Regions from separate parts of the Colwellia sp. SU-HH00943 genome, predicted to be linked through region 1. Evidence: predicted binding sites of a transcription regulator. Region 1 holds the regulator's gene; each other region holds the start of a gene.
What was found. Region 1 encodes FNR, which switches genes on or off when oxygen is low (the NO sensors DNR and NnrR bind a similar motif). Its sites were predicted from a motif close to TTGATCTAGATCAA; they were not measured.
Positions count from the first base shown of each region.

Region 2: the regulator FNR is predicted to act here: its motif matches at 2,099-2,112, upstream of AC27GZ_RS12810 (bacteriohemerythrin).
Region 3: the regulator FNR is predicted to act here: its motif matches at 1,813-1,826, upstream of AC27GZ_RS03490 (DUF4856 domain-containing protein).

Region 1 is NZ_BAAJLW010000003.1:134,200-137,460, forward strand. Features, by position in the region: gene ttcA (tRNA 2-thiocytidine(32) synthetase TtcA) at 1-392, opposite strand, end outside; gene uspE (universal stress protein UspE) at 494-1,435, opposite strand; gene fnr (fumarate/nitrate reduction transcriptional regulator Fnr) at 1,582-2,301, opposite strand; gene AC27GZ_RS09130 (sulfite exporter TauE/SafE family protein) at 2,389-3,105, opposite strand; gene ccoS (cbb3-type cytochrome oxidase assembly protein CcoS) at 3,105-3,261, opposite strand, start outside.
Region 2 is NZ_BAAJLW010000004.1:270,020-273,280, reverse strand. Features, by position in the region: gene AC27GZ_RS12820 (c-type cytochrome) at 1-218, opposite strand, end outside; gene AC27GZ_RS12815 (hypothetical protein) at 495-1,367, shown strand; gene AC27GZ_RS12810 (bacteriohemerythrin) at 1,416-1,982, opposite strand; gene AC27GZ_RS12805 (cytochrome D1 domain-containing protein) at 2,284-3,261, shown strand, end outside.
Region 3 is NZ_BAAJLW010000001.1:794,747-798,007, forward strand. Features, by position in the region: gene ompR (osmolarity response regulator transcription factor OmpR) at 1-47, opposite strand, end outside; gene AC27GZ_RS03480 (hypothetical protein) at 186-683, opposite strand; gene AC27GZ_RS03485 (mechanosensitive ion channel family protein) at 760-1,599, opposite strand; gene AC27GZ_RS03490 (DUF4856 domain-containing protein) at 1,948-3,261, shown strand, end outside.

The sequences.
Region 1 (3,261 bases):
GCGCGCCTTAACCTTGAACATAAACTACAGGTAGTTTTGCCTTCAGGAATTTTATCTTTGACAATGGCGTAAGTGTCTTCTTCAATGATGTGATATTCAATGCCGAGTGTTTCAAGGTAATTAGGCAGTATATGCTCGGGAAAGCCAGGCTGTTTTTGATCTAAGTTAACGGCAACAATATCAAAGTGAATCGGGGCGGATTCTTTTAATAGCATTAATATGCTTAATAGTGCATAGCTGTCTTTGCCGCCAGATAAACAGACCATAATTTTATCGCCATCTTCAATCATATTATATTCAGCGATAGCTTGCCCAACATTACGTCTAAGGCGCTTTTCAAGCTTAGATAATTGCGTTTTTTCAGTAGCTGATAATAATTTTGGTGTGCTCATAAGCCGGCTATTTCTTTAAGAGTATAATTTCGCCGCGCATTATAGTTTTTTTAGGGAAGTAAAGCTATAAGCTGTGGGTAAGCTTATAGCTTTTAAATAACTTATTGAAGGGGTGAGATATAACCATCGGGCTTTAAGGCAAGTACATCACAGTTTAGCTGGTCAATAACATGCTCTGCGGTATTTCCAATCAATGCTGCTGAAATTCCCGTTCTTCCTACGGTGCCAAGTACGACTAGCTCGGCATCTATTTTGTCAGCGACTTGCTCAATGACCGTTTCAGGTAAACCTTCTTCAACATGCGTGTTGATGACGCTGATATCAAATTTGTTCGCGTGCGAAATCATTGCTTGTTGATGATGTTTGAGCATAGTGTCATTGTATTCAGTTGAGTTAAACTCAGGAATTTCAATCGCCACGTTGACGGGGGTACCAGGGAAGGAATTTACTAGGTGTACATTCGCTTGAATTAATGAGGCTAAATGTTTTGCCTCTTCGGTAATTTTTATGTTTAAAGAGCGGTGCTCTTCTTCATCGCTGCCTACATTTAATGCAGCAATAACATTACCGTTCTCTGGCCATGCATGCTCTTTCACTAACAGTACAGGGCAAGGGCATTTACGTAATATATGCCAGTCAGTTGGCGTGAAAACGACAGATTTGAGCTTGTCATGCTGATGAGTGCCTTTAATGACAATGTTGTAGTTATCTTGTATTACTTTTTCGACAATAGCTTCAAAGGGGCGGTTATGCCAAACCACTTGGCAGTCAATGTCTAAATCGCCTTTTACTTCATTTATAATATTTTCAAGCCAAAGGGTTTTATCTTTAATTACTGATTGGCGCATAACATCACGCTCATCACTAGAGAGGATTGTGGTCATTTCATAAGAAAAATCAAAGATAGTTAAAAATGCAGTGACGTTTACACTACTATCACCCGAAGCAGTAATGCTTGCTGCTAATTCAACGGCTCTTTTTAAGGCTTTCTGTTCATCCGTTGTTGGATCAATAACGGCGAGGATATTTTGGTAGGTTTCCATGATTAATCTCACTTTTGTTTATTTACAATATAACCATTCCTAAGATAGTTTATAGCAAATGTATGAAATTAATGCTTGTTTTAAATCAATTTATTTAAAATTTGATACTAGTGTTACTGTCAGTAACACTAGTGAATTATGAGGGATTATAGCTCTGCGCAATCAATGAGTTCATCAATATCTAAAATTGTAATGAGTTTACCATCAACTTTGATTAGACCATTTTTATGAAAACGGTTTAGAAGTCTACTGATGGTTTCAACCGTCAAACCTATATAATTACCAATATCACTACGTGTCATGGTTAAACGAAATTCTGTGGCAGATAATCCACGAGCATGATATCGCTCACTCAAACTTACTAAGAAAGTGGCAACCCGTTGCTCGGCATTTTTGCGATTTAGCAGCGTTAACATTTCTTGATCGGTACGGATTTCATTACTCATTAATCGCAACACTTGCTTCTTAAGTTTCGGCATAGTGTTAGATAGTGTATCTAAATTGTTATAAGGAATTTCACATACCATAGATGTTTCAAGTGCTTGAGCGAAACTCTTATGTTCAGTATCAGCAATAGCATCAAAACCTAATAAATCGCCAGCTAGGTGGAAACCAGTAATTTGCTCTTCACCTTGTTCATTGACGGTAAAAGTTTTAAAGGTACCAGAGCGAATTGCATACAGTGCGTGCATCTCTTGGCCATCAGTAAAAATTTTATCGCCTTTATGGATAGGGCGCTTACGATCGATAATATCGTCTAGCGTATTAAGCTCTTGATCATTCAGTGTAAAAGGTAAACAAAGTTCACTAATACTGCAGTTTTGACACTTTATATGCTGTGCACTTGGGCAACTTTTATTTTGCATGCGTTACTCTTTTTTGTAGAGTTTTTAATAACCTAAACTCTTTTTTAATAAGGTCTTAACCCTAATATACAGGACTGGACTATGGTATTAGAACATGTGGTGATATGCAACAATAAAACTATAAATACCAAATGATATTAATGTTAACGCCATCACTTTTCGTAAGCTTGAATTGGTTAGTAGGCTTTTTATACTGTTAAAGCTTAGAGATAACGTTAGTAGTGCTGGGAGGGTACCTAGGCCGAAAAGTAACATAATGCTAGCCCCGGTCATTGCGTTGCCACTGGCCAATGCCCAAGTGAGTGTTGAGTATACTAAACCACAAGGTAACCAGCCCCAAATTGCGCCTAACGAAAGTGCTTTTACAGGGCTTGTGACAGGGATAACTTTTTTAGTTAAAGGTGATATATAACGCCATAGTTTTTGTCCTAACGCCTCAATGCGGTTAAGCCATAATAACCACTGACCTATATAGAGCCCTAATAGAATAAGAAAAATAGCTGAAAGCATTCTTAATCCAGCCAGTGGTAAGCCAATATTTTTAGCCGCAATTGAGCCCGTATAGCCAACAATGGCACCGATAAAACTATAAGAGATAATCCGTCCAACGTTATAACTAACAATTAAGGTAATATTTCTTGATGGGGAGGGAGGAGTTTGAGAATTAACAGGGATTACTTGATTGCTATATTTATTAGCAGGGAGTGCAGAGGTTAGCATAGTGGTTATACCGCCGCACATAGTAATACAATGGCCTGAGCCAAGTAAACCAACAATAAAAGCAGACAATAAGTCTAGGGTCATTATTTTATCTGCTCTTGTGTTTCAGGCTCTTGTATTCCAGGTTTGTGTTCGTTGGCCGTCTGTTGTTCTTTGTTTACTGTATTTGGATTATTGTCTTTTTTTATCGTGTTATCTTCATTGTCATCAAACAGAATGCTCATCCCTTGTTTTTCAAGA
Region 2 (3,261 bases), on a different contig from region 1:
TTATCTTGTAAATTATCTACCAGTAAAGCAGGGCCTAACCCTCCTTTAAGTGTCATGCCGTGGCATGAACCACAATCTTGCTTTACGATATGAGTTAACGCTATTTTGCGCGCATCAGATAACGATGATTCATCGGTATGATCTTTAGCGGCGATAACAGATGCGCTTATGGCTAGTGAAGCGATAAAGCAAATACCTTGTGCGATTGGTAAACTCATAATAATTATCCAAACATGACTTTTTACTTTGTTTAAAGTCTACACAGCATGAGGATTTTATTTGTTGCCCAAGATCATATTTTTAAGCAGAAAACCAAAACAAAGCATGTCATTTATTGATTTAAATCAGCAAATCATAAGATCTTGTCTGACAAAGAGAGGAGCATGAAACAGAATATTAGAAAAGGTCTATACTAACTTTAACTAGCTTTAGTTGATGTATGATCATTTTTAATGTTACTTTAATTAATGAATTTAACTTGAGGTTGTATTTTTGTGCTAAAAAAAATTTCATTAAATATACTATGCTCTATCGTTATCGCGAGTAGCTTTGCTGCGTCGGTAAAAGCTATAGATACGATTAAAGTACTTAAGCCCGTATTGGCATTAGATAAAAGAGCAGCACATAAGGATGAAGTAATACTGAGAGCTTTAGAGGTTACTGAAGCTGAATATGGCGCATTTACCTTAGATATTGTTAATGTTGATATGACCACGAGTAGAGCCTTTTCGTCGATGCGTTCAGGCGATCTAATTAATGTATTCATTGCCCCAAGTAGTCAAGCTTGGGAAGATAACACCATTCCAATCAAAATCCCTATTAGGCAAGGTTTACTTAGCTATCGTTTATTGTTAGTTAATAAACAAGACTTACCTAAATTTGCAGCGGTGAAAACGTTCGAAGATTTAAAACAGTTAACCGCAGGCTTACAAAGCGGCTGGGTTACTACAGATATTTTTGAATACCTAGGCATGAATATTATTACAGGCCACAATTTTGAAGGCTTATTCTTGATGTTAAACAAGCACAGGTTTAACTATATACCGCGAGCTATTTATGAAGTGTACGATGAATATAGCAGTAGAAAAGATAACTTAGAAAATGTCGTTATTGAGCCAACCCTTGCCTTATATTTACCTATGGCAACCTATGTTTATGTTTCTCCAAATGAGCCACGTATTGCGGCTAGAATTGAAGCAGGCTTGAAAAAGCTGATCGCGACCAATGAAATGAACGATATATTACATAAGTATTATAAAGAAGATATCGAGCAAGGTGACTTGAAAAATCGTCGAATTATTAACATTGACAACCCCTACTTTAATGACAAAGAAATATTAAAAGATCTGCAGCTTTGGCATCAATAGTAGGGTTGTCATGGGCAATTAACCATCGCTTCTTAGCGAATAATAATGTTAATGAACACCTTTATTTTGCAGGTAATGACTGTACTCTTTATCTGTGCCATTAATATGGTTAATTAACCATGCCGATAGGTAGTCACTGATTTCGTTTAACGAATCGTGACCCTTTTCATTGTAGAGGGTTACAAACTCTTTTACTTGCGCAATCATTTCTTGGTGCTTAGCTTTATGGGCAATAAAGTCAGGATAGTCATGTTCCTGCATAAGCTTTTCTTCTCGTTCAAAATGATAAACAGTATAATTTATTAGCTCTTCAAGTGCTTTTTTCTCAAACTCCTCACTCATCGCATGATCATAGGCAACTGTGAACTCATTTAATAAGCTAATTAACTTTTTATGATCTTGATCTATATGCGCTATACCTACGCTGTATTCATCTTTCCATTTGACTATATTTGACGGTGCAGTTTTTTTGTAAAAAACCGGTATGAGTAACAAGCCAATAATAAGTAACCATGAAACTGGATTCGTTAAACTTGACAGGAAACCAAGAAATATAACGACAATGACTAAAGCTATTATGGCGGCATAGATAAACGATTTATTGCGACTGTTCATAATCTTCCCTCGGCAAAAACCTTAAAAATAATAGGGTTATGTGACTCTTGTTAAAGTGAATAATACGTAATTATCAGTGTTTATTTAACTGTTGAAGACAAATGACTGGCTATTTGTTGACCTCGATCAATTAAAAGACTCCCTTCAATACCATAACTAAAAAAACTTGATCTGAATCACATAACTATAGTTCAAATAGGCAGATAGTTACATTTAGAAACATTTAGTGCCTGTACTTCAAATGAAACTTCATGGTTCACGGTACGAACAAGTAAATACAATAATATCTGGAGAGTAACTAATGAAAAATATAAAACATAGTTTTTCAGCACTTGGTTTGGCTATAGGTATGGCAGCTGGTGGTATCAGCATGTCGGTAACTGCTGCTGAGCCTACATTATCTGAAGCTGATTTTGAAAAAGCACAATTACACTACTTTCAACGCTGTGCTGGTTGTCACGGGGTTTTACGTAAAGGCGCAACAGGTAAAAGCCTAGAGCCTAAAAATATGCTTAAGAAAGGTCAAAAGCGTTTAGAAAAAATCATTGCTTTAGGTACCGAAGGTGGTATGAATAACTTTGATGATTTGTTTAACGAAAAAGAAATTGCCAACTTAGCAACTTTCATTCAAATGACACCACCAGTTCCACCGGAAATGTCTTTAGAGCAAATGCGCTCTCACACTAAAGAATATGTCGCATTGAAAGACTACCCAACTAAGCCAATGCATGGCTTAAACTGGAAAAACTTCTTTGTAGTTATCGAGCGTGATGCAGGTAAAGCAGCAATAGTAGATGGTGATACTAAGAAAATTGTTACCCATATCGATACTGGTTATGCGGTACACGTAATCAAAGGTACTGAGCATCATAAGAAAGATCATGCGAAAGATGTAGGTCGTTTTTGGTACACCATTGGTCGTGACGGTAAAGTTAACAAAATCGATTTATGGCAAAAACCTGAAAAAATGTTAGTGGCTGAAACTAAAATGGCATATGACGCACGTGATATCGCTGTTTCAGGTGACGGTAAATACGTAATTGCTGGTGGTTACTGGCCTGCGCATTTCGTTATTATGGACGCTGATACCTTAAACCCACTTAAAGTAGTGTCAACACGTGGTTACAACACGAAAGGTGAATTCATTAACGAAGCACGTGTAGCTGCAATCTATACAGCGCCAAACGAGTCTGCATTTATCGTTGCTGTTAAAGAAACTGGTAAAATGCTGCAAGTTGATTACACAGATTTAGATAACTTAAATATCACTGCTATTGAA
Region 3 (3,261 bases), on a different contig from region 1:
CGCATATCATCATCAACGACTAAGATCTTTTGTGTTTCTTGGGTCATAATAAGCCCTTAATATGTTTAGAATTTGGCTGTTAAGTTAAAACAACTATAAGCGATATCACAACACTTTAAAAAGCACGAGACGTAAATATCTCGGGCTATTTGTTACAATTTATGAATAGATACGAATTATGTTACTTATTCTAGATATTGAATAGCTTGTTCGGTGACACATTGCGTAAAACTTTTTTTGCGTTCACTGCGAGATAAAGACAAAATAGCTTTTTTAACCAAGGCCATTTTTTGTTGTTGTTCGGCTTTAGGTAAATGCGCTAATTGGTCATGAAAACAACCTAACAAACCAAAATTGAGTGCTACCTCAGATTGCATATTATCATCCCCAAGACACAGAGATAACTTCTCAGCTAACAGGTTTTTATCCATTTTTGTAATCAGATCATTGAGTTGATAGTTAACGGGATCAACTTTACGCTTTTTATTACAGGCATAGAATATATCAGCCACAGCAACAACAGGAATTAATTCCTCATGCTGATGACTAAACTTTTTCTTTAACCACGCATTATGTTCAGGTGTCGGCTGAGGCGCTTTAGCATTAGTCGAAAAGGCTGTTACGGGTAAAGAGGTTACCAGTAAAAAAAGTACGACAATGAAAGGGGTTGGAAATATTTTCATTAACAAACCTTAGCTTACTTTTCCTAAATTTAGTAATCAGTAAGCTAAGTATAACCTTTATAACTAAAGATTCTAGCTACTTGCTACTTGCTACTTGATGTAAGTGAACATCACGTTGAGGGTAAGGAATGCTAATACCCTCTTTATCAAATGCTGCTTTCACTTTTTCCATCATGCCAAAGTAATATGGCCAATAATCATCAGCATTTACCCATGGGCGTAAGTATAAATTAATAGAGCTGTCACCGTGCTCACCAAGCCAAACATCAGCAGGTTGATCAGTTAAGGTTCTTTCATCAGCTTCTACTAAAGACATTAAAATAGCTTTTGCTTTAACTACATCGTCATCGTAACCAATACCGAAAACGAAATCGACACGTCGTGTACCTTCAATATTAATGTTTTTAATACAACCATTAGATAGAGGGCCATTTGGAATAATAATACGTTGATTATCTGGCGTTTTTAAAATGGTATTAAAGATTTGAATCTCTTCAACCCCACCAAGGTAACCTTGAGCTTCAATCACATCACCCTTTTTGAAAGGGCGGAATAATAAGATTAAAACACCGCCAGCGAAATTCGCCAAGCTTCCTTGCAATGCTAAGCCAATCGCTAAACCAGCAGCACCTAACATAGCAATAAGTGATGTAGTCTCAATGCCTATCATTGACGCAAAGATGATAATTTGAATGGCTTTTAATACTGTCGTTAAAATACTCAACAAAAAGCGATGAAGGGTTACTTCAACAGCTTTCTTTTTAAGCCCTAACTCAACCAAACCAACAATTTTACCAATTAGCCACTTACCAATAAAATATACAACAACCGCTAAAATAAACTTGATACCGAACTGCAAGCTCATTTCACCAACCATTTGTGCATAACTTTCTATTTTTTCTATATCAACTTCCATATACATACCTTAAGGGTTAACATTTTTTTTACGATTGTAACGACTTTTTTTAAACCTGTAAATTTAAACTAAAAAGGTGAACACTATTATTTTTCGAAGACACCAAGCCATCATTTTCATTTCCTTAGGCTAAAAAAACCAATACAAAAACAAAATAAATAGCTACCTAAACTTCATTTTTCACATCGAAAAAAAATTTTAATCTATATTTGTTTAATCTATATCAAAAAATAATACAAATAAGAACCGATATCATTTACATTTACAATTTCTGCGTTTAAAATACCGCCATTCTATATAGACAAAAAAATAATAAAATTTTCATTTCTACAAGGTGATGGTGAAAAAATGACTTTTAAGAAAAATGCTCTAGTTCTAGCAATAATAACAACTTTAACAGCATGTGGTGGATCTGGTGGTAGTGATAAACCACCCGTAGAAGAAACGCCAAATACAGCGCCAACCGATATTAGCTTAAGCAATACAAGTGTTGACGAGAATAGTGTTGCTGCCGTAATCGGCACACTTTCTGCGACTGACGCCGATAGCGGAGATACGTTTACTTACACGGTTGATGATGAGAGATTCGTTGTATCAGGCAGTGAATTATCACTTGCTGCAGAGACGAGCCTTGATTATGAAGCCGAGCAAACAATTGATGTCAGCGTAACAGTTACAGATAGCAGCTCAAATACTTTCTCAAAAACACTAACGATTGAAGTTAATGATTTACTAGACACCTACACTTTTGCCAGCAAATTTATCGAAGGTGATTCATCTGTTTCATATACTGGTCAAACAGCGCGTCATGTACTAATCGCTGAATTAAACCACTATATTGGCAATCAATTAAAAGCCGACTTAGATGACGGCACGTTAACAACACGTGATGCTGTAATTGCTCAACTAGATAAATACTTCCGTACCACAGAGCTACAATACGATAACTTCCCAATTACCTTTATCGACGATGCTAAACAAGGTTTTATTACCGATATTTCAGGTTCTCACAAAAACCTCGTAGGCAAGTTAGCCGGTAATGATACTGGCGGTCAGGAAAAAGATTGGAATAACGGAGATTTCGCTGGTTGGGGCGCTACAGGTTCAATCACTCCTACTGAATTAGTCGACCTGTTTTTTGGTCAATTAGCTGATAATGCTGAGCAACACTTAAATGGTGTAGTACGTCAATCAGTTACCGGCGATGACATTACCGAAGTTTACCTTAATGAAGACGGTACCGATCTTAAACAATTAATCCAGAAATTCTTATTGATGGGTATTACCTACTCACAAGCAACGGCCGATTACTTAGGCGAAGATACTGACGGTAAAGGTTTAACTACCGATAACATTTCACAAAGCGGTGGTACTAATCCTTACTCAACTTTAGAACATCAATTTGATGAAGGCTTTGGTTACCTAGGTGCAACAGTCGATTACCTAGCGTATAACGACTATGAAATTGGCGCTAAAGTAACCTCTGACGAAGAAGGTCGCAGTGACTGGAACGGTATGCATGACACTGATGGTGACGGACTATATGACCTGACTTCTGAAGTGATTTTAGGTAATGCTGCTAATGCTGCAAAGCGTGACTTAAATACTGCAAGCAATACTATGCCAACAGACTTCACTACCGATATTATGGAAGCATTTTTA